DNA from 3 places in the Paenibacillus tianjinensis genome. Region 2 is predicted to be linked to each of the others. Evidence: riboswitches for the same ligand, from Rfam matches in the RefSeq annotation. Region 2 holds a riboswitch; each other region holds the start of a gene.
What was found. Region 2 has a riboswitch for cyclic di-AMP ahead of JRJ22_RS08655 (alpha/beta fold hydrolase). Riboswitches for the same ligand answer to the same signal wherever they lie in the genome.

Region 1: linked by a shared signal. The riboswitch ahead of JRJ22_RS02060 (hypothetical protein) and the one ahead of JRJ22_RS08655 (alpha/beta fold hydrolase) in region 2 are both predicted to bind cyclic di-AMP.
Region 3: linked by a shared signal. The riboswitch ahead of JRJ22_RS00500 (C40 family peptidase) and the one ahead of JRJ22_RS08655 (alpha/beta fold hydrolase) in region 2 are both predicted to bind cyclic di-AMP.

The regions. Positions count from the first base shown of each region.
Region 1 covers NZ_CP070969.1:469,506-479,351, forward strand. Annotated here, with positions in the region: gene JRJ22_RS02035 (ABC transporter ATP-binding protein) at 1-68, shown strand, start outside; gene JRJ22_RS02040 (ABC transporter ATP-binding protein) at 72-974, shown strand; gene JRJ22_RS02045 (ABC transporter permease) at 967-2,250, shown strand; gene JRJ22_RS02050 (hypothetical protein) at 2,263-2,457, shown strand; gene JRJ22_RS02055 (hypothetical protein) at 2,602-2,853, shown strand; gene JRJ22_RS02060 (hypothetical protein) at 2,913-3,365, opposite strand; cyclic di-AMP (ydaO/yuaA leader) riboswitch at 3,530-3,697, opposite strand; gene JRJ22_RS02070 (VOC family protein) at 3,990-4,391, opposite strand; gene JRJ22_RS02075 (glutaredoxin family protein) at 4,422-4,661, opposite strand; gene ytxJ (bacillithiol system redox-active protein YtxJ) at 4,658-4,984, opposite strand; gene JRJ22_RS02085 (MerR family transcriptional regulator) at 5,148-5,546, shown strand; gene JRJ22_RS02090 (thioredoxin family protein) at 5,581-5,922, shown strand; gene JRJ22_RS02095 (CHAD domain-containing protein) at 6,018-6,941, opposite strand; gene JRJ22_RS02100 (lipoate--protein ligase family protein) at 7,195-8,112, shown strand; gene JRJ22_RS02105 (carbon-nitrogen family hydrolase) at 8,299-9,078, opposite strand; gene JRJ22_RS02110 (MarR family winged helix-turn-helix transcriptional regulator) at 9,273-9,701, shown strand; gene JRJ22_RS02115 (nitroreductase family protein) at 9,742-9,846, shown strand, end outside.
Region 2 covers NZ_CP070969.1:2,014,625-2,024,470, reverse strand. Annotated here, with positions in the region: gene JRJ22_RS08675 (cation:proton antiporter) at 1-855, opposite strand, end outside; gene JRJ22_RS29200 (fluoroquinolone export ABC transporter permease subunit) at 904-2,331, opposite strand; gene JRJ22_RS08665 (ABC transporter ATP-binding protein) at 2,334-3,188, opposite strand; gene JRJ22_RS08660 (TrkH family potassium uptake protein) at 3,228-4,583, opposite strand; gene JRJ22_RS08655 (alpha/beta fold hydrolase) at 4,847-5,662, opposite strand; cyclic di-AMP (ydaO/yuaA leader) riboswitch at 5,669-5,801, opposite strand; gene JRJ22_RS08650 (DUF6803 family protein) at 5,994-6,488, shown strand; gene JRJ22_RS08645 (DUF2933 domain-containing protein) at 6,559-6,759, opposite strand; gene JRJ22_RS08640 (hypothetical protein) at 6,847-7,053, opposite strand; gene JRJ22_RS08635 (sensor histidine kinase) at 7,050-8,459, opposite strand; gene JRJ22_RS08630 (response regulator transcription factor) at 8,449-9,162, opposite strand; gene JRJ22_RS08625 (cell wall-binding repeat-containing protein) at 9,201-9,846, opposite strand, start outside.
Region 3 covers NZ_CP070969.1:96,899-106,744, forward strand. Annotated here, with positions in the region: gene JRJ22_RS00460 (ATP-binding protein) at 1-743, shown strand, start outside; gene rluF (23S rRNA pseudouridine(2604) synthase RluF) at 764-1,465, shown strand; gene motB (flagellar motor protein MotB) at 1,555-2,370, opposite strand; gene motA (flagellar motor stator protein MotA) at 2,354-3,154, opposite strand; gene JRJ22_RS00480 (hypothetical protein) at 3,361-3,654, shown strand; gene JRJ22_RS00485 (4a-hydroxytetrahydrobiopterin dehydratase) at 3,891-4,178, shown strand; gene JRJ22_RS00490 (c-type cytochrome) at 4,267-4,623, opposite strand; gene JRJ22_RS00495 (GNAT family N-acetyltransferase) at 4,751-5,236, opposite strand; gene JRJ22_RS00500 (C40 family peptidase) at 5,498-5,989, opposite strand; cyclic di-AMP (ydaO/yuaA leader) riboswitch at 5,995-6,139, opposite strand; gene JRJ22_RS00505 (C40 family peptidase) at 6,523-6,951, opposite strand; cyclic di-AMP (ydaO/yuaA leader) riboswitch at 7,024-7,162, opposite strand; gene JRJ22_RS00510 (hypothetical protein) at 7,397-8,194, opposite strand; gene JRJ22_RS00515 (M1 family metallopeptidase) at 8,239-9,846, opposite strand, start outside.

The sequences.
Region 1 (9,846 bases), 1.5 Mb from region 2:
ATGAAATACTCAGCTTATGGACACAAGGGCATCATCCGATCCTGATTGACCAGAAGAGAGGGGACTAACGAATGGAAGCTTTGAAGCTGGAACAGGTAGTGAAGCAATATGGTGATAAAACGGCAGTAAACAGAATTAACCTGAAGGTGGAGCAAGGCGAAATTTATGGGCTGCTGGGGGCCAACGGCGCCGGCAAAACCACAACAATGCGCATGGTGCTTGGTCTGATTTATCCCGATGAGGGGAAGATTATCTATAACGGCAAGCCGTTCAGCAGCGAGCTGCAGCATCTGATGGGCTATCTGCCGGAAGAACGCGGCCTGTACCCGAAGGTAAAAGTGAGCGAACAGATCATCTATCTGGCCCGGCTGCGCGGCATGGCTGCAGGCGATGCGGAGAAGAGTCTGCGTTACTGGCTGGACCGCTTTGAAGTGCCGGAATATTACAACAAGAAGATCGAAGAACTCTCCAAGGGCAATCAGCAAAAAATGGGTTTCATCGCTGCCGTTGTACATAAACCGCAAATTCTTATCCTCGATGAAGCTTTCAGCGGACTGGACCCGGTGAATGTGGAGCTGTTAAAAGACACCGTTAGAGAGATGCGCGACCAGGGGACGAGTATCCTGTTCTCTACCCACCGCATGGAGCATGTCGAAGAGCTGTGCCGGAATATTACAATTCTTGACCGTTCCAATACAGTGGTTCAAGGAGATATCCGCGAGATTAAAAAGGGCTATCCGCGCGAGGAGGTATTCCTGCGGACGGTTGGAGAAGTCTCCGGGCTGGAGGGAATCGCCGGGGTAACCGCAGTGCAGCGGCAGGAGCGGGGCTATGTGCTGGCGATCAGTGAGATTGGAGCAGCGCAGCGGATATTACAGCACGCCCTGCTTGCCGGTGAAGTTGAACATTTCGAAATCAAGGAACCGACGCTAAACCAAATCTTTATCAGAGCGGTGGGTGAATCCAATGAATAAGCTGGGACCGATTATCGCATTTACCTTCAAAAATAAGGCGCGGACTAAATCTTTTACGATCACAACGCTGATCATCGTGCTTCTGATTACCATCGGTATGAACATTCCTTATTTTATCGACAAGTTTAGCGGCGACGACGAAGCCGGTGCTGCACGCATCGGAGTTGTTACGGAATCCGGAAACCCGGTATCGGAACTGCTGCTGGCTTATACGGCGCCCGAAGACTCCGAGACCCAGGTAACGCTGGAGTCCTATGCATCTGCAGAGGACGCGGCTCTTCAAAAGGGACTCAAGGAAGGCGACATTAAGGGTTATCTCACCTTCGGCACTGCTGCGGGCGCAGGCGTACCTCCGGTCACATACCACAGCAATGAAGGAGAGCTGGACGGAGATATCCAGAGCTATCTGCAAGCTGCCCTGCAGCAAGTCAATACGCAGCTGATTACGGAGGGTAAGCTGACACAGCAGGAGGTGGCCGCCATATTCACGCCGGTCACGATAGATACGCAGCAGATCGGCGGAGGAAGCGGGACTGGCGGCGGTCAGGATGAGTCTGCACCTGCGATCAATTATGTGATTGTCTATGTACTGCTGATGCTCTTCTTCTTGTCGATTATGCTGACCGGTAATATGATTGCCGCTGAGGTCACAGCAGAGAAGAGTTCGCGCATTATGGAAATTCTGATTACGAGCGCTTCACCGCTGAGCCAGATGTTCGGCAAGGTGCTGGGGGTGTTCCTGGTCGGGCTGCTGCAGATTGCGATCATTGCCGCGAGCATTGCGGCGAACCTGATGCTGCCGCATAACTCGGGGATTCTTACGGATTTCGATCTTGACTTAAGTCAATTGAATGTAGGTATTCTGGTTTACGGCCTTATCCTGTATATTCTGGGCTTCTTCCTGTATGCGCTGATGTATGCCGCTGTAGGCTCGATCGTGAGCCGTACCGAGGAGCTGGGCCAGGCAAGCATGCCGGTGATGATGCTGGGTTTTGTGAACTACTATATTCCGACCTTCAGCGTTTCTGCACCGGACACACTGCTGATAAAGATCGCCAGCTACGTACCGTTCACATCACCGCTCAGCATGCTGCTGCGGATCGGTGTCGGAGATGTGGCCGTATGGGAAATCGCAGTTTCACTGGTTATTCTGCTGGTCACTATCTTCCTGTTAGGCTGGCTGGCCGCCAAAATCTACCGCACAGGTGTCCTGATGTATGGTAAACGACCTAGTATCAAAGAGATTAGAAAAGCAATGAAGGCTTACAAAATTTAAGGAGTGGGAATTATGGATAAAAAACAACAACAAAACTTAGCGCTGCTGTTTATAACATCTTTCTTCTCGCTAACATCCAGCAGACTTGTTCCAGATAGCGGGTCGAATCTGATGGATTTTACGCAAGGGCTTCTGACAGGTATAGGCATTACCGGAATGCTGATGGCGATCGTATTCTTTGGCAAGTATTACAAGCGCAGCCATTAGGCTAGAAAATCGTTTCAGGGACAGCTATTTAAAGGCACCTCCGCAGTTGATGCGGAGGTGCCTTTTTTGCGCGCGGCTAAGGGACTCACTAAAACTGGTGATTCGGCCGTTTATAGTGTACCTTAATAGTAAGGAGTGGTGATTTTGAAATTAAACATAAAAACCCCCGTGCTGGTCACGGTCTCCATTGTACTGATCATAGTAAGCAGTATGCTTAGGCCCGAAGGCTCAACACTGCTGGGGGCGCTGCAGACTCTGCTGCTTGGTCTTGGAATTCTGGGATGCCTGATGGCTTTTTTACGGTTTGCCAAGAGTGGTAATAGTAAGGGCAAAGAGATAAACAAAGGCAAGAGCAAGAGTAAAGGCAACAGTAAGGGCAACAGTAAGGGCAAGTAAGCCAATAAAGCCGCAGCGGATTGCTGCGGCTTTATTGGTGAGAAGAACAGGCGCGCCATTTACACAATAGACAAATTAGCCTGTGATCTCAGCGGCTTTTGCCCTGCATTGTGCTCACGCACCTGCCTGAGCTGAGCTTTCAGCACCGGCAGGCTCTTGCCGAGAATTTTGCCGATTTCGGGCAGCGGAAGCAGCAGTCCATACCATAGGGCTTTTACAAGCTGATCGTCCCACGACAACTCTTTAGAGGTGCGCAGATTCCGGTTTTTCGCGGATTTTGCGCATTGCAGGATGCACTCCCGGTAGGCTTCTACCGGAAAGTCGGCAGCTTTGAGCTTTCCTTTGCAATAAGGCTCATACAGCTTGTTGAAGGTTCCGGCCGTCACCCGCTCTGCTTCACTGCCCTTCCCGAGCAGAATGGAGCTGAGCGCAAGGACACCTCCGCTGTACTCCCGGATATATTGCTCAAATCCGGCGGCAGCGGCCAGCTGCGAGGATAAAAGGTCAGGCATGTCAGCACGTTCCTTCCTGGATTAAAGAGATGGACAAGACAGAGAATTACAGGGTCTAACTTAAATGTATAGCGGTGCGCAAAAACCGCAGGCAGAGGAGAACCTCTGCTGCGGTCCGGATACAGGCGGAAACAGGCCTGATGCCAAAACGTGGCGGAATCAAGGGGCTCTCTCTATACACTTACGAGGTTAGCTGCAGGATTCGGGCGGTGAGAGTCGCCCTACCTGGTGAGAATGCGGGAGTCGCAGTCTCCTCAGGATTCACCCCATGGCCTTATCAGCCGGATGGTTCCCCCGTTTCCCGCTGGGCGGGAATTCAGCGTTCGAATATCATTATTTTTGCGAATCGATTCAACACGAATCATACTCTTTCCGGCATGGCTTTGTAAAAAAGCAAAGGGATTCTCTAATTGCCGATTAGCAGGGAATTGCGGCGGAAACAAGGCTGCTCTAGCCGAAAAGACTATTTATCAGCGTTTATCTGGTCATTTTCTCGCTCAGGCGTCATCTTTTGATTTTTACTGGAAAAAGGCAGCAGAGTGCGAAAATTGAACCTAGAAAAATATAAGTTCATAGGGAGATAAAAACGCCGGTGACCTTAAGCAGGTGACCGGCGTTTTCATATTAGCGTTTTGGCATTTTGCTCTCATCTATGTACAGCAGGTTCCAGCGGTGACCGTCCAGGTCGGCAAAGCCTGCGCCGTACATCCACCCGTCCACTTCACCCGGCTTACCGAAGATATTTCCACCGGCAAACTCTACTTTTTGAATAAAGGCATCTACTTCTTCTCTGCTGTTAGCACCAATGGAAAAGATGACTTCTGCGCTATGGGAAGTATCTGCGATTGTTGAACCTGTAAATTTCTCAAACGCCGCATCCGGGAACAGCAGAATCGTCGTTTGGCCTATGACAAGCTTGGATCTCTCGTTACCGACGCTCACCGCATGGAATCCAATCTCGTTGAAAAAGGCAGTTGACCTCTCAACATCCTTAACCGGCAGGTTAATCCAGATCTCCTGTGACATGGCTGTAGCCTCCTGGAATGATTCATGAATTTATTTCGCTGCAGCAATAAGTTCCTTAAGCTCAGGAAGGTTGAAGCCTTTGACCGCATATTCTCCGGATACAGTGACAGGTACTCCCATGAAGCCGAGCTTCTCTACTTCCTCCTGATAGACTGTACTGGTCATAACATCACGCACTTCGAACGGAATGCCTTGTTCTGTGAGCAGCTGTTTTACCTGATTGCAGTCGCTGCAGCCGGAGGTAGAGTAGACAATGACAGACTGGCTCATTTGCTTACGGCCTCCTTGATGGCATCACGGGTGATTTTCCAGTGGGAGGTGTTCCAGCGGACTTCTCCGTCTTCAAGCAGGAAAATTTGCGGAGATTCGTGTTTGATGCCGAATTCTTCAGCAATCTGGTTCGAGACCGGACGGTCTTCAATCACATGAACAATAGCTGCCGGTGTATCGGAGCTCTGTGCAAAGGCCAGAAACTCTTCGTTGGCTTTGGCGCTGATCGGGCAGGTTGTGCTGTGTTTAAAAAGCAGTTTTTTGCCGGGTTGCCCGACATATTGGTGCAGTTCATCCAGCGTATGGAGTTGTTGAATAGACATCGGTAAATCGCCCTCCTGGGATTCTATATTTTTGTAATTAAGATTGTAGCATAGTTCAAAATTAAAGCAAAAAATCCAGCGAAATAAAAGCCTTGACCCTGACACTGGTGTCAGGGTTTATACTGGAAGCAGACCATTTCTCATGAACCCCGGGGAGAATGCCATGAAAATAGGTGAACTTGCAGCGCGGACCGGTGTCAGTGTCCGTTCCCTGCGATATTATGAGCGTCAAGGATTGCTTACACCGCTCCGGGAGGCCAACGGCTACCGTGAGTATTCGCCGCTGGCCGTCGAAACGGTGGAGACGATTAAGCTGTATTTGAATCTGGGGCTGTCGACAGAGGAGATTGCCGGATTTCTGCATTGTGTACTGAAGAATAAAGAGGCCTTCTGTGCAGAGGTGATGCCGCTCTACCGCAGCAAGCTGGAGGAAATTGAACGCCAGATTATAGAACTGAGCCAGATTAAACTCAATCTCCAGCAGCGTATGGCTGCAATGCAGCAGGAACAGCTGGAGAGCGGGACTTCTGAGCACGGAAATGCGGAACTGGAAAATAGTTAGGCGTACAGTCATAGAGTTACGGGAGGGAAGAATTATGGCAATTATAAATGTGGAGCATGCGGAAACCCTGCGGGCGGAGCTGAACCGCAGCGGAACGGTGCTGGTTGATTACGGTGCGCCGAGATGCGGGCCCTGCAGAACGCTGCTGCCGATCCTGGAGGAACTGGATGAGGAGTATGCGGACAGCGTGTCTATAGTTAAGGTGAACTGTGATGAGCTGCCTGAGCTGGCGTCAGAGGCTGGCGTCATGGGCCTGCCTACTGTGGTCGTGTACAGCGGAGGGCAGCCGGTGGAGAAGCTGGTCGGTTTGCGTCCGAAATCCGCCTATCAAGGCGTATTAAGAAAGTATGCTGCGGTGAGCAGCAGTACCAGTTAACACATAGAGGCGGGAAGCGGCATGCCAGGCATGCGCTACCCGCCTTTTTACACATCAGAAAGTAATTATTCAAGGTTTACAAGAGTTATAAGGGCTTATTGTTCATTCAGCACTGATGTAGGCGCTTTGGCAAATGCGGCCGGAACCGGGACAACCTCGTTCTGGTGCAGGGCTTCCAGGATCTCTTCTCTGAGGCTTCCGGTAAATGCGCCCCAGGCCTTTTTGCCGACGCCCAGCTCATCGCGTCCAATGGACTGCAGGGTATCCAGCCAGACCCGCTTGTCATTAATCACTCCCAGCTGCTCCTGAATGTTCTTATAGATTTCTTCATGGGCATGAAATTTCTGATTGAGTGCAAAACCCGCGGCGCTCGCGGTATACCGCAGCTCCTTAGCCGATATTCTTAGCTCATGCAGGGCCTCGAAGGCGGCCTTGGACTCCGCTTCAGGTTCTTTAAACAACGTTTTGCAGGCCTTTTTTTTCTGTTCGAAGGCCACCTCCAGCTCACGCATGACGACGTTTGCGTCCCGTTTGGCGGTCAGGGCTTCCAGGGGTCCGGCGAGAAAAGCCGTCCAGAGCCTGTCCAATTCCTTTCCGGTCAGCTGCGCAAGCCCGGTTTCCAGCTTCTTGCGGTACTCTTTCCGTTTCTCCTTCTGATGCTTAATGACGGCCTTCAGCAGCTCAGCTGTCTTGTCATCGCCGTCTTCCTTCGCCAGTTTGCGCCGCTCTTTGAAGGAATGAATCAGAACATCTGCATCCCTGACCTTGCCGAGCATCTTCTGGGCCTGTTTAAAAGTGCTGTATAGCTCTCCGGTGGAGGAATGATCGGGATCAAGAATCGACAGCAGCGTCAGCAGCTTGCGGCTGTTTACCCTCGCCTGATGAATATCCTCATCTCCGAAATCCTTCAGTGCGTCCTTGCTGTAATCACGGAAGTTAACATAGAGCTTGATCATCGCCTGTTCCCACTGACGGGTCTTACTGGCTTGCCGGTCCTTCGTTAGCTGTTCGACGGTCATGCGGCATCACTCCTAAAGGTTGTGTGTGTATTGCATGAACTTCAGCACATTCTGTCTAACACGGGGAGTATCTTCTTTAGTATAAGGATAACGGTTGGATGAAGCGATTTCAAATGCTTTAGGTGTCCTTGCCTTCGCGCCGGGAGGGGAATGGGTTACAATAGGAGCAGTATTAATTTCACGGAAATGAAGAGCGGGCTGCCGGTTAGTTGGACAGTCTAATATTCATCTTAGAGGAAGAGGGTAATCATCAGTGGTTTCTCATGAGGGCTTGGGGCTATTAAGCAGACTCTTTGACGGGCAGGAGCAGAGAACGACCAGCGTTCTTCCTGCGGAAATGGCGGTTTTTGAGCATTTTGCCGGAGAACAGCCGGTCACGGGAGCGGAGGATATGCTGATTCCGTTCGCTTATGAAGAGACGCTGTGCCGGGACGTTGGAGCGGGAACGGTCCCGCCGTCCCTGCATCTTTGGAGTCACCCCGGAGGGGTTGCGCTGGGTCTGCGGGACAGCAAGCTGCCCTTTGCCGCAGCAGCGATGGCGGAGCTTGAAGGGGCGGGAATCCGCACGGCAGTCCGGCATTCCGGCGGTGCCGCCGTGCCGCTTGACGCGGGGATTGTCAATGTGTCCCTGATTCTCCCGAAAGCTCCGGGCAAGCTGGACTTTCACGATGATTTCCGGCTGCTGGCCTCGCTGATTGCCGAGGCCGCAGCCGTAAGCCATCCGCAGGCCGCGGCAAGGATCAGGGCCGGAGAAATCGCCGGCTCGTACTGCCCGGGCGATTTCGATCTGGCGATCGGCGGCCGCAAGTTCTGCGGCATTGCCCAGCGCAGGCAGAGCAGCGCGTACTTCGTGCACGCGTTTGTGGTCGTCTCCGGCTCCGGACAGGAGCGCGGGGAGCTGATCCGCGGATTCTATGAGACTGCGTCCGGAGGGGACGAGTCTCTGGTCTATCCGCGGGTCCGCCCGGAGACGATTGCCGCGCTTGGCGAGCTTGGCGGGCCGGATGCAGCGGCGGTGTTTGCTGCAGTCATCCGGCAGGCGGCCGCCAGCCGGGGTGTGCAGCTGACCTCTGCCGCGCAGCTGCGGCAGGAGACGGGGTATGATCTCCAGTACAGCGATCCCCGTGTGCTGGAGGCGGCGGAGATCCTGCGGGAGCGGTATGCCCGCTGAATAAGCTTGCAGCATTAAGCTTGAATCCATAAGCTTGGATGAGTGAGGCACGATCGTGCCCTAAGTAAATAAGCGCAACGAGAAGAGCAGTGATTCCCCGGTGACGGGAGGATCACTGCTCTTCTTCTTTCGGTCATAGCTGCTCAGGCCGTACATATTCACCTGCTGGTAAAAGCAGATTCTTGGCTACAAGTACAGCTCAGGCCGCCGGTCAGTGAAGATAGGAATCTGCTGGCGCACCTCACGGACCTTTTGCAGATCAATGCTTCCGCTCAGAATCATCTCGCTCTCTGCAGCTTCACTTATAACCTCCCCCCAAGGATCAATAATCATCGAATGTCCGGCAAAGACGTTCGCCGGATCGGCTCCGGCACGGTTGCAGGCGATCACGTAGCATTGATTCTCGATCGCCCGGCTGATCAGCAGGGCACGCCAGTGGGCAAGCCGCGGCATCGGCCATTCGGCACTGACGAACAGCACCTCTGCACCAAGCGCCGTGTGGGCGCGGACCCATTCGGGGAAGCGGATATCGTAGCAGATCAGCCCGGCGCATAAAGCCCCGTCCAGGGTGAACAGCCCCTTGGCTTCCCCCGGCTGCAGATACAGATGCTCATCCATCAGCCGGAACAGATGCAGCTTGCTGTATGCACCGGCCAGCCCGCCTTCACGGTTGAAGACGAACATGCTGTTGGTAATCCCGGCAGACTGCTTGCTGGCAACAGAACCGGCCACAATGTTGATGCCGTATTCCAGCGCGAGTGAAGAGATCATGGCCTTTGTCTGTGCACCGTCTGGATCGGCAATCTGCTCCAGCCGGGTCAAATCGTATCCGGTCGTCCATAGCTCAGGCAGGATGAGGCAATCGGGCTTTGCTGCGGCAGCCCTGCGGATAAGCTGTTCCGCCGCAGCATAATTTGCCCCGGGATTGCCAAATGCTATATCGAGCTGAATCAGGGATATTTTCATGCGTCAGCCTCCTTTATAGTATGAAATTATAGTGTAATCTGCCGGCAAAGCAATCCGAAGGAGGCACTAAAAAGGAAAATAAAATAAATAGTTGACGGGTCAATTAAATCGGTGTAAACTAATTTTCGTCAAGAAGATTTTGCACAATCTATTTTTTAAATCATTAAGCTCACTACATTTTAAGGAGGTTAACATTGACGGGACATCAGCCTGACGAAGAACGCATATTTGAACTGCTGCAGGCGCTGAACAAGGGAATAAGCCCGAAGTTTGAACGATGTGCCGGCATCAGCCCCACAAGGCTCCGCCTGCTCCATGAGCTGTTCCAGGTTGAAGAGATCAGCCAGATTGCGCTGCAGAAGGAAATCGATATCGATGCCGCAGCCATTACCCGCCATTTGAAGGGTCTGGAAGAGAGCGGAATGGTCACCCGCCGTAACAACCCTGTAGACAATAGAGTTACTTTGGTCTCACTGACCCAGCAAGGGCGGGATAAGGTGCATTGCTACAAGGAAGAGAAGAACCGTTTTATCAGCAGTTTACTTACCGGATTTGACGAGCAGGACCGCAAGTCACTCGTGGATAAGCTTACCCGGCTGCAGCATAATATCAATCTACTGTAGCCTTCACCCATATACCAACTATCAAAGGAGATTATTTCACATGAATGCAACGAAAACAAATGACTTCACATCGATTATTACAGGCCGCCGCTCCGTGCGCCAATATGATCCAAGTGTCAAAATCAGCAAGGAAGAAATGACCGAA
Region 2 (9,846 bases):
TACATCCCAAAACGAATTAATGTTAACCTTGGTAGTCTCTGACATTCCGATCCGCGCACCGTAATTCCCGAAGATCAGCCCGCTTACCGCAACAGCAATAACCCCGGATACATGAAAGTGCTCCGCTATAAAATAGCTCCCGAAAAACAGCAGCATCGAGAATCCAATCTCGAGCGGAAAATCATCATATAGCCGAATAAGCTGAGAAAATAAGTAGCCCATTATGGCTCCAATCAGGATTCCTCCTAGTGCAAATTTCAAAAATAACAGAATTCCGCTGCCGATTCCTGCCCATCCCATTTCCATATAGGATAACAGGTACACCGATGAGATCTGGAACAGTACAACAGCAATTCCGTCATTAAAAAGTGACTCGCCTTCAATAATGGTTACTATATTCTTCGGAACGCCCAGGGATTTAAAAATGGAAATCACACTGATGGGATCTGTAGCGCTCATCAGGGCCGCAAAAGTAAAGGAAACAATCAGCGGCAGGCCCAATCCCCAATAAACAACCAAACCAATGAGGAGAAAGGACAATAACGTTCCGCCGAAGGCCAAAGCCAGTACCGGCTTCTGCTGCTCCCGCAGGTGAGAGAAAGGAAGCTTCAGAGTGGCATCACCCAGGAGGATCGGCAGAAACAACGAGATGATGATGGCCTGGAATACATGCGATTGGGTGATAAAAGCTTCCGCTTCAACCAATAGGGGAACATGAATAAAACCCAGTAAGACTCCTACCACGACGAGCGCGATGGAATAGGGCTGATTCACTTTTTTGGCAATGGCAATGACCCCCATAGATATGGCAAGCAAAATCAAGATCTGAATAAAAATATCATTAAACTGATGCATACGACACCTCATGTACATTATTTTTATAATCATTTTGGATCAAGCCGTTCAATCTGCCCGCTTCTCAAAAACTTTGACCAGCATAAACAGAAGCGCCAAATGATAGGTAAGGCCAATACCGAAGTCAATACTAACCCTAATCAGGCTAGCCGCTTCAATACCAAAGTATACCTTGGCAATCCAATAAGAAGGGAGCCAAGTCCCTAAGAGCTGCCATACACCTGGAACAAAATAAACGACAATCGTACCTGCGATGAACAAGCCGCTGATCTTGGATAAGGCCAAGCCTTCAACTTTATTGGCCGCAAATGCAGCAAGAAACAAAGTAAAACATGGTGCTTCCAAAGCCAACAGTATAAGTACTGCCAAATTACCCCATTGCAATTCTAACAGCCCGGAGAATACCAAGTAAATGCCTGAGAGCGAAACCGCAAGCCCCATTGGCAGAATCAATCGGTACAGCATATAGCCTCTGCGCATGAACGGCGTTACAGCGTAATAGGAGATCAGCCCTTCATCCCGTTCGTCAAGCATTAACAGTCCTGTCATCGTTCCAATCAGCATGGGAATGGTAATAGCTAGAGTAATTCCCGTAAAGCTGCTATAGGCGTATAAATCGAATGACGAACTCCTGCTAAGCCCCTCTGCTGCAGCCGGAAAGCCAAACCGGGAAACGACAAGCAGGGCTATGGGTCCAAAAAAACCAACCATTAGCACCGGATCCCGTACCGCATGACGGAGATCATGAACAAGAAGGTAGCGATATTTATTCATCTCCCTCTCCCCCCTGCCAACAATCATCAAGACATGATATTCATAAGAGCATTTGGCCCAAATATAGACCGCAATGTTCCAAATCATGAGGATACTTATGGAATATAAATAATTACCCCCAGATACAGAATGGAAGCCGCCTTGCAGCATTTTCAAGGTTCCTTCGCTCGGCAGCAGCAGATAAATCCTTGAATCCCATACGTTGAAATAACCAAGCAGCGGCAGTACAAAGGGTAATGCATAAACTTGGGACAGCAGAATAAAGCTATTGACGGTCTGACAGCGGGCCACCACACCAATCGATAGCAGCGTCATAAAGCTGGATGTCAGTAGTACTCCAAGTGAGAAAGCCACCGGGGATACTGGCATACCGTTTGCAATACCATGCACTGCCCATGCAGCCAGCAACGATAAAACGGATAATGAGCATGCTTTTGCAAGTAAGTATTCCCGTATACGGATAGGTGTTACAAATAAAGGGTCAAGAATTCCTTGATCTCTCTCGAGCAGTACAATTCCTCCAGCCAGAATAAGTCCAAGCGCGCTGGGGTCGCTAAATGTTAACAGAACCGTTGTTTTCTCCTGGTACAACTCAGGGATAAAATGCAGCAGTGCCACATAAAAAGCACAAACTATAATGTAAACCCCATAAAATCCGTGCCGCCATTGGAACCGGATATCAAATGCCACAGCAGACCTCATTCTCACGCCAGTGACCTCCCTGTAACCTTGATGAATATCTGCTCCAAAGAGGATTCAAGCGAATGAATGGTTTCAATAGGGTGCTCCCTGATCAGCTGCAGAAATTGCTGATTCTCTCCAATCCCGTCAAGAGAAAACTCAGCCTGCTGTAATTCATGATGAAGGCGGTATTCCAGTAATACCCGTTTATTTCCATTAAGCAATTTAAGTTCCCGGGGAGAATTGATAAGTTTTATTTGACCGTCAATAATAAAAGCAACACGATCACAAAGTTCCTCGGCAGCCTGCATATTGTGCGTGGTAATAATAACGGTTGTGCCTTTGGATTTCTTATCCAGGATCAAATCCTTCATTCGCTTCGCATTGACCGGATCCAGCCCCGAAGTCGGTTCGTCGAGGAACAGAATTTGCGGATGATTCAAAAGCGCTCTGCAGAAGTTCAACCTCATCTTCATCCCCTTGGACAATTGTGCAACCTTCATATTCGCAGCATCGGCTAAATCCACCAGTTTCAGAAGACTTAATGGATCTTCTGTTGCTCCTGCGTATAGGGAACGAAAGAGCTTCAGGTTCTCCAATGCCGTAAACTTGGTGTAGAAGTTGGGGAATTCAAACGCAACGCCAATCTGCTCGAAATACTCAGGTCCAGTATCTTTAATTTCTGTGCCCATTACTTTCACACTGCCCAGATAGTTTTTGAGGACTCCGATCAGTATCTTTTGCGTTGTGCTTTTGCCGGCCCCCGATGGACCCAGAAACCCAAATATTTCTCCCTTAGGTATCGTGAAATCAAGACCGCGAAGTGCAGCTTCCTTTGTATTGGGGTAAGTAAAATGTAGATTCTTTACTTCAATCATGACTTCATCCCCTTATTCATTTAGTGCTCGGACAAAATGCTAGCCGATCAGAAGCTTATCCTCGGGATAGCGATACTTTTGCTTGACGCTTTTTTGTGCCAGAGCAAAAGCCAAGGTTAAGGGTCCTAGTCTTCCGATATACATTGTAACTATGATAATCCCTTTGCCCATTGATGATAGTTCTGGCGTTATCCCCATAGACATCCCTACTGTTCCGAAGGCGGAGGTTGCTTCGAAGAGAAGTGCGAGAAAATCCTTTTGATGAGGATATTCTGTAATCGTTAAAAGAAAGGCAACTCCGAGAACCACCCCCATAGAAATGGTCATCACCGCGAGTGACCTGAAAATAATCTCTTGAGAGATCCGCTTTTTAAGAAGCTGGACGTCAGCCTTCCCTTTAACCGTTGCAATAATACTTAACATAATCACAGCGAAAGTAGTTGTTTTTATCCCCCCTCCTGTCGATCCGGATGAAGCGCCAATAAACATCAGGAAGATCATGAAAAACTGGGAAGCCGGCAGCATCGCAGCAATATCAATGGAGTTAAAACCAGCCGTCCGCGTTACTACACCTTGGAAATATCCTGCCCAGATTCGTTCGCTCCAGGAGAGAGTACTAAAGGTCTTGGTATTAAAGAGTTCAATCGTAAATATCACCAGAAATCCGGCCATACACAGAAATCCGGAAGTGAGCAGAACAATTTTAGTGTGAAAGGACAGATCCCTCCACCTTCTTTTCCGGTACAAATCCAAAATCACTGTAAACCCGATCCCTCCGATGATAAATAAACATGAGATGACGATATTAATTAACGGGTCACCGACATAACGGCTCAGACTGTCCGGCCACAACGAAAAACCAGCGTTATTGAAGGCAGAGACGGAATGGAATATTCCATAGTAAATAGATCTTTCCACCCCCATTTCATTTGCCCACCGGAGAGTTAATAATAATGCTCCTATAGTCTCGACGATAAAAGAAATGAGGAAGATGCTGAGTGATAAACGGACAACACCTTGAGTTGTCACAGAGTTGGCGGATTGTTGGATAAGCAGACGATCTTTTAATCCGATCTTTTTCCCCATAACCACAGCTATTAGGACCCCAAAGGTCATAAACCCCAAACCGCCAATTTGAATAAGCAGTAAGATTATGATTTGTCCGAAGTGTGAAAAGTCCATCCCTGTATCGAGTACCACTAGACCCGTCACGCAGACAGCTGAAGTTGAGGTAAACAATGCGTTCAGCCAGCCTACACTACTACCTGTGGATGAAGATAGCGGTAAGGATAGCAGCACAGCTCCAAGTAATATGGGTGCAGCAAAACCGAGCAGAATAATCCTGGAAGAAGTCAGTTTGAGTTTCTGGAAGAACAAGATTTTATCAAATAACATATTAGAGGCTCCTGTTACAATCAAATTTTTACACCAGTCCTTGAAAAAACACAAAAAGAGCCCGCTAGTGGCAGGCTCCTCCGGATACAACAATATACAATTAGTACCATTATAGGGTTCGCTAAAGCAATTGTAAAGAGAATTCGTTTATTCAGAGGATCCGTCTCTTCACCTCATCAATAAACAACTCTGCAGCCGTTTCTACAGTATAAGGAAAGACGCTCTGTGTCGTATGCAAATAAAGCACACCATGCATCACCCTTCTACTTGCCGGATGCTGCCTGCCGGAAACATTGCTGGTCTTGTAAATAATCAAGCACTAGCCGGTTAAAATGCTGCGGCTGGCATAGGTGGCTGGGGTACATGGCATCATCAAGTATCGCTAAACGAGCAAGCGGATATTGAGCCACCGTTTTTTTTGCCTGCTCCAGAACCCTTTCATTCAGATTCCCTGTTACACAAAGAACGGGAATTTGCAGCCCCGCTGCGAACCCGAAGGAGTCTGCCTGTCTTAGCGCCAGTCGCTGCTTGATTAATTCTGTTGTCCGTTCCTGCAAAAGCTCTCTTCTCAGAATATGGTAGGCCGAGAGCCACTTGTTGTATGTGATACGTAAAGATCGCATAAACATTTCCGCAGGGAGATAGTGGGCTGCCAAAGCGCATATTTCAAAGATCCCCATCGCTCTTCCGGCTAAAGCTGCGTCACCACCATGAAAGTAACTGTCTACGAATACCATATTTATTACCCGTTCAGGGTACAGATATGCAAATTTCCGGGCAATCATGGCCCCACTGGAACAAGCTACAATTACAGCCCGGACCACATCCAGTTCGTCCAATAGCCCCTTTAAATCTTCACATTGTGTGTCTATGATCCGGCTAATTTCTACGTTCATTTTCCCCGATCTTCCATTTCCTCTTAGGTCAAAGACGATCACCTTAGCCCGCTTGCTGAAATAATCCGCTTGAGGTTCAAATATTTGATGGGAGGTTGAATGATCATGAATAAAAACAATAGGTAGACCACTGCCGGACATTTCGTAATACAGTGTGGTTTCATTGACTTCAATATGCGTCATTACATGTGCCCCTCTCTTGGACGCTTACGGGGTTAGCTGCCGGATTCGGGCTAGAGAGCTGCCCTACTCGATCTCTCGAGATTCACCCCGGGATCATTGGTTCCCCCGCTTCCTGGACGGAATTAAGCGGTTCATCAGAATGAGTAAATTTATTCCAGTTAAAAACACAAAAAGAGCCCGCTGTTGGCAGGCTCCTCCGGATATAGCAATATAAAATTAATCCAATTATATAGTTCGCCCTGATCATTGTAAAGGAAATCTCCATACTTTCCACACACTTTCCCCCTATACTAACTTTGTAGTAACAATATTAGATGGGGGAAATAAACGAATGAATATGACGCATTACATGTCCCTTTTGATGGACAACCAGCCATGGAATCTGATCATTTTTATGGCAATCCCGGTCATTTTTGCTGAGACCATTACGGTGACCGAGTTTTTTATTCTTTTCAACAAAAATGTCAAAGGCAGCCTAAGAGCTTTTAACCGGATCTGCAGCATTTTGGCCGGTCTGTACTTTACAGGAGTATTCCTATATCTGTTCCCGACCGCTTTTGTCCCTCTGACTGTAAATGGGGAATGGCATACCTGGGTAGATGTAGTCGCGGTAGGATTCTATTTGAGCGGTGTAATCTTCCTACTGCCTCTTGCCCTGCTGGACCTTGGCCTTATTGGACGTAAGCGTACGGAGGAAGAAAAGCTGAAACTCCACTTTATTCTTGTCAGCGGATTCCTGGTCGTTGCACACATCGCAATGATCTTCGGAATGGTTAATCCCGAGATTGTAAGCAGTATGGGCGGCATGAGTGGAATGACTCATTAATAGTAAGATGAAAGACTCCGGAGATCATCTCCGGAGTCTTTTTTCGAGTAATCCCGCCTATCTCCTACCTTTAAACAGCTCTATTCTTTAAATCTTGCACTTCCTTTTGCAACAACTCATTTTGTGCTTTTAACTGCAATAATTCTTGCTCCACCACACCGGCGGATAGCTGTTTCTTATGCGGACCATGGCCGTGTCCACCACGCATACCAAACATCATAAATATCATCATTAACGGACATACCAGCACAGCTAACCAAGACCAATCCATATCATTACCTCCACAAAATAAGATTTGTTATATTTTCATTGTAAGAAATGTCTGTGTAGAAAATGTGTTGATAGTTTTGAAAGGAGCTTATTTTTTCGATCTTTTGTTCAACTTCAATACTCTCAGCACCAGAAACAGGCTTATCCCGATAAGTACTGCACAGATCAGAAATGTTTTCACTATATAACCGAAATGGAGCAGTGAGTCGCTTTGGAAAGAAACGGCTGAAAGGGTCATACACATTACACCTATTCCCATAAAGAAAAAGGCGATAAGCCATTCTATTTTCTTCATTTGCTGTGTCCCCCCGGGTCCGGCTGCCGCTGAAAGTACACTTCAAACCGGGTTCCTCCGCCTAGCCTGCTTGTAACCTTTATCTTACCGCCCTGCAGCTCGGCCAGTTTTTTTACGATGGATAGACCTAATCCGGTTCCCCCGAATTGACGTGCACGGGATTTCTCCACTCTATAGAACCGTTCGAAAATATAAGGCAGGTCTTCCTCAGGAATCCCAATTCCCGTATCTTCAACGCTTAGGATTACAGAGCTTCCGGCGTACTGCAGACCCGCTTGGATACTCCCCTTCTCTGTATAACGGATCGCATTCTCCAGCAAGTTCAGGACAATCTGCTCCATCCGTTTACCATCACCGCGGACCAGTGTAACAGGCCCGGAAGATTCGAACGACAGGGCTAACCCTTTTTCTTTTGCCTTCAATTTAACTTTTTGAACAGCTTGTTCAGTCAGGTCAGAGAGGTTGAGCTCTTCTTCCAGAAGGGATATCTTCCCTTCTTCCATTTTGGCCAGATCGAACACATCATCGACCAAATGCTGCAGCCGGACCGCCTCCTGATAAATGATATCCAGATATCGGTCCTTCTCTTCCTCGGTCTCATAAAGGTGATCCTTAACCACTCTAGAGTACCCTTCCAAATAGGTAATGGGTGTCCGCAGATCATGTGATATGTTAGAGAACAGCTCTTGCCGGCTGTCCCGGTAATGCTGAAGATCGGCCGCCAAATCATTGATGGCCTCAGCCAAACTGCCCAGTTCATCCCTGCTTGTGATCTCAAGTCGGGTTTCCAGCTCACCAACGGCAATTTTCCGTGTTGCCTTTTGCATTTGCAGCAGCGGACGGGACAAGACTTGCGCGATAATCCATGTAATTCCCATGGCCAGCAAGAAAGCCCCCATTCCGGATAGTACCAATAAGTTCCTTACCCCGGATAAGGATTGCTCCATTTGTTCCGTAGAGGCCATTACATAAAGGGCTGAGGTAATAACACCACCTTTAGTGACCGGTTGGCCGGAAACAAAGTAACGATGACCTTCCGGGTCTTTATACATCAAGCTAACGATTTTACCGCCAAAAATCTTGTCGAGATCCGAACTTCGGATAAACGACCGGTCGGCCGAATCATGAACACCGGAGTGCAGATTTACGGTCCCATTGTCCAGAATATTAAAGATACTGACATTCGAAAATTCCGCAAAGGTCATCATGGTCTGCTCGGAGGTGACATCGGTTGCATTCGCCATGACCGTAAAGTGTGAGGCAATCTCTTCCGTTTCTTTTCGCATTTCGGCAGTATAAAAATTCGTGAACATTTTATCGATGGCAAAACCCAGGAATAACAACACAATCAGGAATACAGTGATGATCACTGACCCGAGCTTGATCCCAATCCGGTTATTTCTCATCCTGATACTCAGCCGCTTGAAATTTATAGCCTACTCCCCATACCGTCTGAATCGGGTTATAGCTCATTCCGGCCCGCTGCAGTTTCTCACGAATATTCTTAATATGCGTATCCACCACCCGGATTTCACCCTCATAATCATATCCCCAGACCCGTTCTACAAGCTCCTCGCGGGTGAAAGCACGCTGCTTGCTCTGCGCTAACATCATAAGAAGATCAAATTCCTTTTGGGTAAAATCTACAGAACCCTCTTGAATGCGGACCTCCCGGGCATCCGGAAAAATGTTCAGCTCGGGGAAATCCAGGACCCTTTGAGGAGGCTGCATCCCCTGTGTGATTGTAGACCTGCGGATTAACGAATAGATTCTGGCCAATAACTCCTCAGGTTCAAAGGGCTTCGTCAAATAATCATCTGCGCCTACTCCAAGTCCATGGATTTTGTCTTTGGTCTCTGTTCGTGCCGTAAGCATCAGAATAGGGATGTTCCCGGTTTCTCTCACGGCCTTACAGACTTGCCAGCCATCCATATCAGGCATCATTACATCCAGCAGTATGATATCAAAGGAGTGTTTCTTAATCATAGACAGTGCTTCATGGCCCGTTGCGGCTTCCTGGATTCGAAAACCTTCCTTCATCAGATAAATGCGAAGCAGATTCCTCATATTCCACTCATCATCTACGATTAATACCTGTAGTTTAGACATTATCCACCTACTCCATTTTTTTATGAACAAATGACCAATTAATGGCCGGCATGCGGGTTCCCGCCTGATGCAGGGGAAATCTCAAGCATATCATCGATTTCACTCTGGGCAGCAGCAGAAATTGCGTCTTTGCCGCCGGTTACCCAGGCATGATTATAGGGACCTTCTGCAGGTGACTTCTGATACTTCGGTTGGACATTCATCAAATACTCCATCACGGAATCCGGCAGTACATCCTTTTTGGTGAACATTAACGGGGCGTGTTTGCCCAGATGGCTAAAAGGAGCCGCAGCAATGGTCAGCATGGTTGAATCTGTGGTCAGAAATGAAAAGTTATGTCCCGCCGTAGTGATTCCCCAGCCAAAATCATTGCTGGTGTCTTTATATTGGGCAAAAGCGACCGCATTCTCATACGGATTGTCACCATCAATCCGGGTTACCGTTCCATAAGCTGCTAATTCGTCTTCAACTTTGCTGGAGATCACCGAATCCGGACCCAGGACATAGATGGCCGCCTTACCTTCGCGCTTATTCAGGGCTTTCACTGTGGCAGCAGGGATTTCGTCCTTCTTCACATAGAGCAACGGTTCAGGCATGTGGGCGATCCAATTTACAGCAGGCAATGTATATTCAGGACTGTCCATAGACCCGACTATGACGGCCTGTGGAAGCTCCCCCGCAGCT
Region 3 (9,846 bases), 1.9 Mb from region 2:
CGTTTGTTCATGTCTCCAGGGATATGACCGAACGCAACAGGATTGAAGAACTGCTGAGACGCTCTGAAAAACTGACTACTGTTGGCCAGCTTGCCGCTGGGGTAGCCCATGAAATTCGTAATCCGCTTACGACGCTCCGCGGATTCCTGCAGCTCCAGAAAGAGAAGGGTCTTCTTATACCGCTCCATATTGATCTGATGCTCTCAGAACTGGAACGGATTAATATGATTGTGAGTGAATTTCTGATTCTGGCCAAGCCGCAGGCTGTCCACTTCCAGGAGAAGGATGTACGGTACATTCTGAATGATGTAATTTCCCTGCTGGGCAGCCAAGCCCATCTCTTCGGTATCGAATTTGAGTCACAGTTCTCTGAGCAGCCTGCCATGGTGCATTGTGAGGAGAACCAATTGAAGCAGGTATTTATAAATATCGTTAAAAATGCAATTGAAGCTATGCCTGAAGGCGGCACAATCACCGTTAAGCAGCAGATGGATGAGAATTCTGTTATCATTGTACTCTCGGACGAAGGCGAGGGAATCCCTGAGGATATGCTGCCGAAGCTGGGTGAGCCTTTCTTTACGAATAAGGAGACAGGAACAGGACTTGGGCTGATGGTCAGCCAGCGGATTATCCAGGCCCATAAAGGCAGTATGGAAATTCGCAGTGAATATGGCAGCGGGGCTGAAATTACAATTATATTGCCTGCAGCACGTGAGCCGGGACCCCAGTCAAGGATTGATTAAAGAACGGAGTGAAGACAGAAGTGAGAATTAATAAATTCATCAGTGAGACAGGATACTGTTCACGCCGTGAAGCAGACAAGCTGGTTGAGAGCGGGAGGGTGACCATCAACGGAGAGCGTGCTGTGCTGGGCAGCCAGGCCTCTACGGGTGATAAGGTCCTGATCGATGGGAAAACGCTTGAAACGGGCAGCCAGGTCGTTTATATCGCTCTAAATAAACCCGTGGGCATCACCTCCACCACAGAAGCCCATATTCAGGGCAATATCGTTGATTTTGTGGGACATCATGAACGTATTTTCCCGATAGGCCGGCTCGATAAAGATTCTGAAGGCCTAATCCTGCTTACGAATGACGGCGATATCGTCAATAAAATATTGCGTGCTGAAGGTAAACATGAGAAGGAATATGTTGTAACGGTAGACAGACCGGTTACACCATCCTTTATCACAGGGATGTCGAGTGGAGTCAAGATCCTTGGCGGCAAGACGCTTCCCTGTGAAGTGACACGGATAAGTGAGCGGGTGTTCCGCATTATTCTAACCGAAGGCAAGAACCGGCAGATCCGCCGTATGTGCAGTGCCTTCGGCTATGAGGTAAGACGCCTGCAGCGTATCCGTGTTATGAACATTCGCCTGGGCGCCTTGCAAACCGGTGAATGGCGCGAATTATCGGCACAGGAGAAGCAGGAGCTGGGAGCCATGCTGAATTATGAACTACAGTAGCGGCCAGGAAACGGGGCAATAGCCACAAATAAAGAGCTGTTCCGGCGGGGGAGACCCGAAGAACAGCTCTTTAATTTGTACACTGGCACTTATTTGCCGGGAGGAACAACGGTTGTAGTATTCGTTGCCTCCTGATATTTACGAAGAATGGAGACTTCTACACGGCGGTTCTTGGCCCGTCCGGCCGCAGTAGTATTGGGGGCAATCGGATGATATTCCCCGTATCCGATCGGGCTGAACTTGACGGGATTCAAATTCGGGTTCAGCAGCAGGATTTTCATGAAATGAAGTGCACGGTCTACGCTGAGATCCCAGTTGGACGAGTAGCTGCTGTTGGAAATCGGAATGTTATCCGTATGTCCCTGCACCAGTACATCATAATCGGGAAATTGCTGCAGCATGCTTGATATCGATTTGGCCAGCTGGCGCGACTCATCTTTTACCTCTGCCTGTCCTGACGCGAACAGGGCGTTGTCGCTGATCGTAATCATCAGCTGTGACTGGTTCAGCTTCGTGCTGAGCAGATCGCTAAGCCCGTTTTTATCAATATACTGATCGAACTGCTTCTTCAGCTTCTCGAGGTCTTCTTGTTCCTGTTTACGAAGCTTTGAGATATCCGATTCTCCTGTATTCTCGGCAACAACGTTGTCCATCTTATCATGCTTGCCCTGATCGAGCTGGGATTGGGTAGGCGTTGCTGACCGCTGGTCGAGAATGCCTGTTCCGCCGTTCAGCGCGTTGCTGAAGGCCTGGCTCATTTCTTCAAATTTCTTGGCATCTGTAGCACTCATGGCGTACATAACGAGGAACAGGGCGACCAGCAGTGTCATTAAGTCAGAATAGGGCAATAGCCAGGATTCGTCGGCATGCTCTTCGTGTTCTTCATGTCTAGTCTTTTTGCTCACTCGAGCCGCCCTCCTTACTGCTTAGCTTGGCACGCTCCGAAGGAGTCAGGAAGACAGACAGTTTCTGGTTAATAGCGATGGTTGAAACCCCTGATTGGATGGACAGCAGCCCCTCCACCATCATCAGTCTGATTTGTATTTCTTTTTTGGAGATTCGTTTGAGCTTGTTAGACATCGGGTGCCACAATACATAACCGGTGAATATACCGAGCAGCGTAGCTATAAATGCACCGGCGATCGCGTGGGCCAGAATTTCCATATCACTCATATCCGCAAGTGCGGCAATCAAGCCGATAACGGCCCCGAGTACACCAAGTGTTGGAGCGTACATACCCGCCTGGGAGAAAATCAGTGCTCCGGCTTTATGTCTATCTTCTGTAGCATGGATATCTTCCATCAAAACATCACGGACAAATTCCTGATCGTTGCCGTCGATAATCATGCGCATCCCGTTTCTCAGAAAATCGTCTTCAATTTCGTCTACTTTGGATTCAAGCGCCAGCAGTCCTTCACGCCGGGTAATGGATGCCCATTCCATAAACAAAGTGATCAGATCAGACTTTTGCACCATTTTCTGCTGAATGAAGAGCAGCTTGAACAATTTGGGAATGCTTTTGATTTCCGACATGGGAAAGGCCATGAAAATAGATGCGATTGTACCGAGAAAAATGATGAGATAAGCTGCGGGAGTGTTCAAGCTTGCAAGCGGAGCACCCTTGAGCACCATCCCATAAAGGACTGCAATCAGACCAAAGACCAAACCAAGTATTGTTGAAATTTCCATTTATGCACCTCGTCCATGAGAATTAAGAAGTGATCCGTTTATAGCCGCATATATCATCCGTGAACAGCGGCGGGACACCCTGTGTGTAATAAAATCACGTATATTCTTATTTATCGTCAGCATTCCCTTTTTTGTGAAGTCATTTTTTCGGCTATAATGGGTAAGGTAAGTTATTATTCATCTGTGGAGAAAACGGAGTGATAGATGTGGGTGTTAAGCACGGAAGAGATTACAGCGAGATTTTAAATGAACTGACGGAAGCCGTTGGGCGTATTTCGGACGGGTATCTATTCTTTGAAATGGAGCCGGACGAATGGCAGGAGCTGCCGCAGGAATCGAAGATGGAAGTATGGGAAGCACTGGCAGAGGATCTGTTTTATGCGCTTGGCAATGAGCCTATGATTCAGGTGGGCAGCGGTGTTGTGATCTACGATAAGGAGACGCACCGGATCAACATTTTGCTTGGTGAGGAAGACTTGGCTTCGGTAGTTCTTGTCTAGAACGGATGCAGCGCAGGCAGCAAGTTTGCCCGGCGGCTGCAGCACGTGGTAAAATTGAGGCTAACGAGTGCTATTTGCCGGGAATTGAGAATACATTAAACCGAAAAAAAGCCTTCATCCTGGCGCATCCCTTGGTCTTTTAGAAGCTGAGGGATGTTTTGTTTAAGGCTTCATAGAGTAGGTAAAGAACTGGGCTGTATGGACTTTACTGCTAATTTAGTAAGGGAGGAAGCAAATTGCAATTTACAGAGGAAGAACTGCGTGAGCAGATAAGTAAGCTGGAGGGGTGGAAGCTGGAGCAGGAGGTTGTGGTGCGCAAATATATGTTCAACGAATATATGAAGGGCATTGCCTTTGTGGATGAAGTAGCCGCCATATCTGAGGCCTTCGATCATCATCCGCATATTACCATTGACTACAAGACTGTGATCCTGCGCTTATCGGCAAAAGAAGAGAGCGGCCTCGGAGCGCTTGATTTCCGCCAGGCCCATGAATTTAATGAAGCCTTTGAGAAAAACCGCTAGGACACTGTTCAATATATTGCATATAAAAATGCCCGTGCTTGCGGATAATCCGTTTATCCTCACACGGGCATTTTGTATAGTGGGCCAGTTACTTCTTCTCTGCAAGCCATAGGGCGACGTTTGCGATTTCCTCAGGAGCCAGCTTATCCTTAAAGGAAGGCATTTGCCCACGTCCCTTGGAGACGATACTGTAGATGCCTTCAGCATCGTGTTCGCTGCCCTCATGCTGCAGACTCGGTCCTACATTACCCTGAAGCTGATCGCCATGGCAAGAAATACAATTGGCTGTAACGATTGCTTCTGCACTTGCGGCATCCAGTGTGACTTGCGGCATCGTCGGCTTACTTTCTTCTGCGACCTCTGCTTTGCCTGGCAGTGTGAACAAGAGCACTACCGCAAAGGCGCAGGCGGCGAAAAACAAACCGCTCATGATCCATTTCTGCATCTCCATCCGTCCCCTCCATGTAAGCTGCTTTCTTCATTATACCGAATGGTAAAGCGTTGTCATAGAGTTTGTGTCAAAAAAAGGAACGATTTTCGTTGCATAATTTAAAAGTTACCTGTATTTAGTGTTATTTATCATAGACCATGCAATAAAAGGGCCTATCGCCACTTGGAGTGCGGCGTTCATACGTGTCGGTGATGGTGAAGCCGCATTTCTGGTATGTTCGAATAGCCCGCTGGTTCCAGGTCAACACCTCCAGATCGATTTCCCGTTCCGGGTAACGCTTCAGGGCAGCCTGCACAATGGCTTCCATGAACAAATGGCCCATTCCGCGACCGCACAAGTCCGGCCGCATGCCGATGCCGAGCCTGACCACACCCTCCATCGGGAACAGCTGTGCGAAGCCGCAAAGGTCTCCTTGCTCGTTCACTACGGATACATACTGTTGACTGCGCAAAACCGGATCTCCGAATTCAATACCGAGCGCCTGCATTTGCTCCCAGGGCATCCATCCGTAGATATTATAGGGCGGCTTATAAATCCACTCACAGATATTCTCGGCATGGCTGGGTTCCATAGGAACAACATGAAAGGTAACAGGGGAACTGATCATAATGGCACAGGCCTCCTTTCAAGAGGACAATACTCTATCCATATACTTAATTATATACAAAACAGGCCCCAGTCAACTCAGCTATTTTTCAAAAACAGGAGAAACTTGACAAACCCAAAAAAATATTTTATGAAATGGCGAAAATTGAGGGGAATAGGTGTTTTACAGATGAGGGGAGGGGTAAATATTTTTATAGACAAAAAAAAGGCCTTCCCCAAGATTTCGGCAAAAATCCTGGAAAAGCGCCTCTCTCATAACCCTTTATTGCACATCATCATTATCTTGTGAATCTGTTGCTACAGTCTGATAAGCATCCGTGCTCATGATGCGTTTGGCGCCAACGTAGCGGTTGACGTAGTAACTGTCACTCAGCGAGCTGATAGTTACACCTTTAGAAGATGAAGCATGTGCGAATTTGCCGTCACCGACATAAATGCCTACATGGGATACGCCACGGCCGCTTGTATTAAAGAATACAAGATCGCCTTCCCGCAGATTGTCACGGGAGATGGCAGTGCCCATCTGGTATTGGGAGCCGGATTGATGCGGCAGGTTAATGCCGATCTTGTCAAATACGTACATGGTAAATCCGGAGCAATCAAAGCCGTTTGTCGATACACCGCCGGATACGTATTTAGTTCCGATGGCTTTGTCGATGACTTTATCCATTTTGGAATCGGCGAAAGCGCTTCCTGCTCCAATGGTAAGAATGATAGAAAAACTTAATAATGCGGCTGCTAACTTCTTCTTCAAAAGTAAATACCCCTTCCAAATGCCTACGAGGTTAGCTTAAGGGTTCGGTTGAAGGTCCCCTATGACCCCTCTGTGAATAGGAGGTCAATTCACCCAAAAATTGGTTCCCCCGTTTCCCTTATGAAGAAGGGAACTCGGCATGACTGTTGATTAGGATTAGCTGATCAATCAATATGACAAAACTTTTGTAAAACCCATTTGAATAATTACAAAAATGTTACTATAAGTTCACTGCGATAATTGTAACAAAGACAGAGCCAGTTGGCAATCACTTAAAACATATTAATGCATATTATTTGCACTTTTTAAGAGTCATATCTGCTAAAAAGGGCGCATATTTACGCCCGGCGTAAGCTATTTCTCTGAATAGGTTGGAATTTTAAGTAAAAAGGTGTTTCATGGACCCCGAATCGGTGTAAAAGGTAGAATAAGGAAATAAAAAAGGAAAGACCCGGAAATGATTACGGCAATAATCAGCTTCCGGGCCTGTATAAGTTACATTTAGTTGTTAGAGGCGAAATTGAGGAGAAGGATCAATCGTAAGCGACAGCCTGGTAAGCTGTTGTGCTCATTACACGTTTGGCCCCAACGTAGCGGTTGGCCCAGTAAGAATTGCTCATCGAAGTGATAGTAACACCACGGGAACTGGATGATTGTGCAAACTTCCCGTTTCCGACATAAATGCCGACATGGGATACCCCACTGCCCAAGGTATTGAAGAATACAAGGTCACCGGAACGGAGATTACTCTTGGAAACGGCGGTTCCTACGCTGAATTGTGCTTTAGAAGTGCGCGGCAAGGTAAGGCCGACGCTCTTAAATACGTATTTGGTGAATCCAGAACAATCAAAGCCGGCAGTGCTTGTGCCCCCGGTTTTATACGACGTTCCCAGCGTTTTTGTAATCACGGTATCCATTTTGGAGTCGGCAAATGCGCTTCCTGCCCCCAGTGTGAATACCATCACAAGACCTAGCGCTGCTGCGGTGCATTTCTTCTTAAGATTGGTGCGGAAAAAATTGTGACTTGTCAAAAGATGTACTCCTTCCAAGGCCTGCGAGGTTAGCTTAAGGATTCGGTAGAAGGTTCCCCTATGACCCCTCTAAAGCGAGATCAATTCACCCAAAATATGGTTCCCCCACTTCCCGGTGCTGGGAATTTGGCGATTTATGCACCAGAACAGTGACTGCGTATCGACAATGTTAAAGTGATTAAGGTACATACAGTTAGTCAAAATAGTTTCAAAAGATTACAAAGTTGTTACCAGTGGTACAGGCATCATTGTATCAGAGGTTTTATGTTTTTGCAAATCCCCCGAATCTCCGCTGAACTCCCCATTAACGGGCAAAAGAGTCACACCCCTGTGTCAGGGATAGTGACTCTTTTAATATGCCGTTTTAACAGCTGAATTATTGTGGGAATGTTTTACTGCTCCAGAGGTGGTATTGTGCGGCAATTCCCCACATTTTGAACAGCGTAGAGGGGAGCGGCGAGAATTGCCGGAACAGCAGGGCTGACATACCGGGGCACAGCAATGAAGTTGCAAAACCCAGCAAAAGGGTAACCAGTCCGCCGGAACCAAGGAGGAGGGAAGCGCCGGTAGAGGGAAGCAGCACCTTCAGACAAGCCAGCACTGCGGAGAACATGCCGGTTCCGGCGGTGTAGCCGAACTGCATGTACAACAGAACTATGCGGATGCAGTATAGATAGAGCAGCCAGGCAAGCAGGTACGGAACCAGCCTCAGCAGCAGCTTATAGTCAAAAATACCGCTTAACAGCAGCGTGTACATTTTGGGCAACAGCCAATAGAGCGGCAGCGCTGAGAGAAACCATTCGGACAGGCTGAACACCAGAACCGGTAGCCCGTAAAGCTTCATACCGGGGAAAAAGAACAGTCCTCGTTCTCCTTTACGCTCCTGATGCAGCTCATGCAGCAGCCCGGCACGGATGAACGGGGAGAGCAGCAGCCGCAGCGCGGATAATGCCAATAGCATCCAGAGCCAGCGCTGGACACCGGGATCGCTGCTGAGCGCGAACTGCCCCTCGATATAATACAGCAGCCTCCCGATACCGCTGCCTCCGGCGTGGATATCAGGATAACGCAGAAGCACCGGGATGATAGCTGACCTGATGAACCTGTACAAAAAATAGCCCCAGAGCAGCCGGTAGATAAATAGCAGAATCAGAATATAAAATTGCTCCTTCATGCTGAGCCAGCCGCGGGATATCGCACTTTTCACAATCCTTCACCTCACCAGACAAGAGTTCCGAGCAGAGTTTCAAGCAGTTTGGTTGATACTAGCGTCCAGCGGGAGAGTGTCTTCGGCGCAAGCTCCGCCAGCATGAAATTATTAAGGTGCTTGCTCTCCAGCAGAATGGAGTGGTCAGGATCAATCTCTACGGACATAAGAGGCGCTTTGTAGGTTAGCTGAAAATTGGCCGCCTTCTGCCCGCCATTCCAAATTTTCCTTACCGTGTATCCGTCCGAAAAGGTGAATTTGATGGGTACATCACCATACTGGCTGCCTTTGTTACTCACCTTTACCATGATTTTATAGCGGCCGTTTTCTCCCTCTGCGCTACTCTTGGCGATGCTGGTCTTTATATGGTCCACAGAGAAATCAGGAGACCCGCCGCTGTAAACATATTGGTCGAAATAAGCCTGCCATGATTTTTTCGTTACTTTCTCTACGATCTTTTGGAAATCCTCAGTAGAAGGGTGATGAAACCTGTACTTGCGGGCATACGCCAGCATTATAGCGTCCATGGTTTTGGTTCCGGTCTGCCGTTCGATATCCTTAAGTACCAGCTTGCCGCGGATGTACACATTACGGGTATACCCGTCGGCGGTCGTGTATTTCCAGGTTTCCAGATTAAGCGGCTGCGAGGTGGACACAAGACTGGCCTGCAGGCCAATATTGGAGGAGACACCGTATTCCTGCTCCATCAGGCGGTCCTCCGCATAGGAGGTGAAGCTTTCATCCAGCCAGGCTTCTTCAAACTCGTTGTTCGCCACCATGCCGTAAAAATATTGATGGCCAATCTCATGGATGACAGTGCGCTCCAGCGAGGTGCCAGGGGAGCTTTCGGCTGCGCCGAAGGCGGTAATCAGGGTCGGATACTCCATTCCGCCTGCACCATTCCCCTCTTTGGGCGGTACGATAATCGACAATGTGGAATAAGGGTACGGCCCGTACCACTTGCTAAAAGCGGTCAACGCGGCCTTGGCGGCCTGGAAATAACGCTCCTTAAGATCCTTGTGCAGCGGGTCCAGATATAGCTTGATGCGTACACCCGGTACGTTCGGGGCGGAGAAGGCTTCCTCAGCAACCACGAAATCCGGGGAAGCGGCCCAGGCGAAGTCGTGAACATCATCTGCATAAAATTGATAGATCTTCCGGTCCTGCTTGATCTGGGCAGCCTTTACCGGAAAGCCGGTTGCCCCAACGGTGTAGTTTGCGGGGACTGAAATGGTAACGTTGTAAATACCGAAGTCGCTGTAAAATTCGGAAGTGCCATGGTACTGGTGTAAATCCCAGCCTTCCGCCTTTACTCCCCTAGTCCCTTTAGGCTCGTAGACGCTAAGCTTGGGAAACCACTGCCCTGCCATTACAAAGTCTCCTGCAGTTCCCATGCGGGCGAATATTTTCGGAAGCTTGACCTCAAACCGGATTTTGAGGGTTACGCTTTCTCCGCCGTTCACCGGCTGCGGAAGATGTACCTTTACAAGCGTCTTGTCGTGTACATTTCCGTCATCGGGCTGCACATACTGCAGACGCTGCATAAGTGAGACTCCTTCAGTGGTCCGCAGGTCGGTAATGGCCATGCTGCCGAATCCGTCCGCTGGCATCGTGTCCCC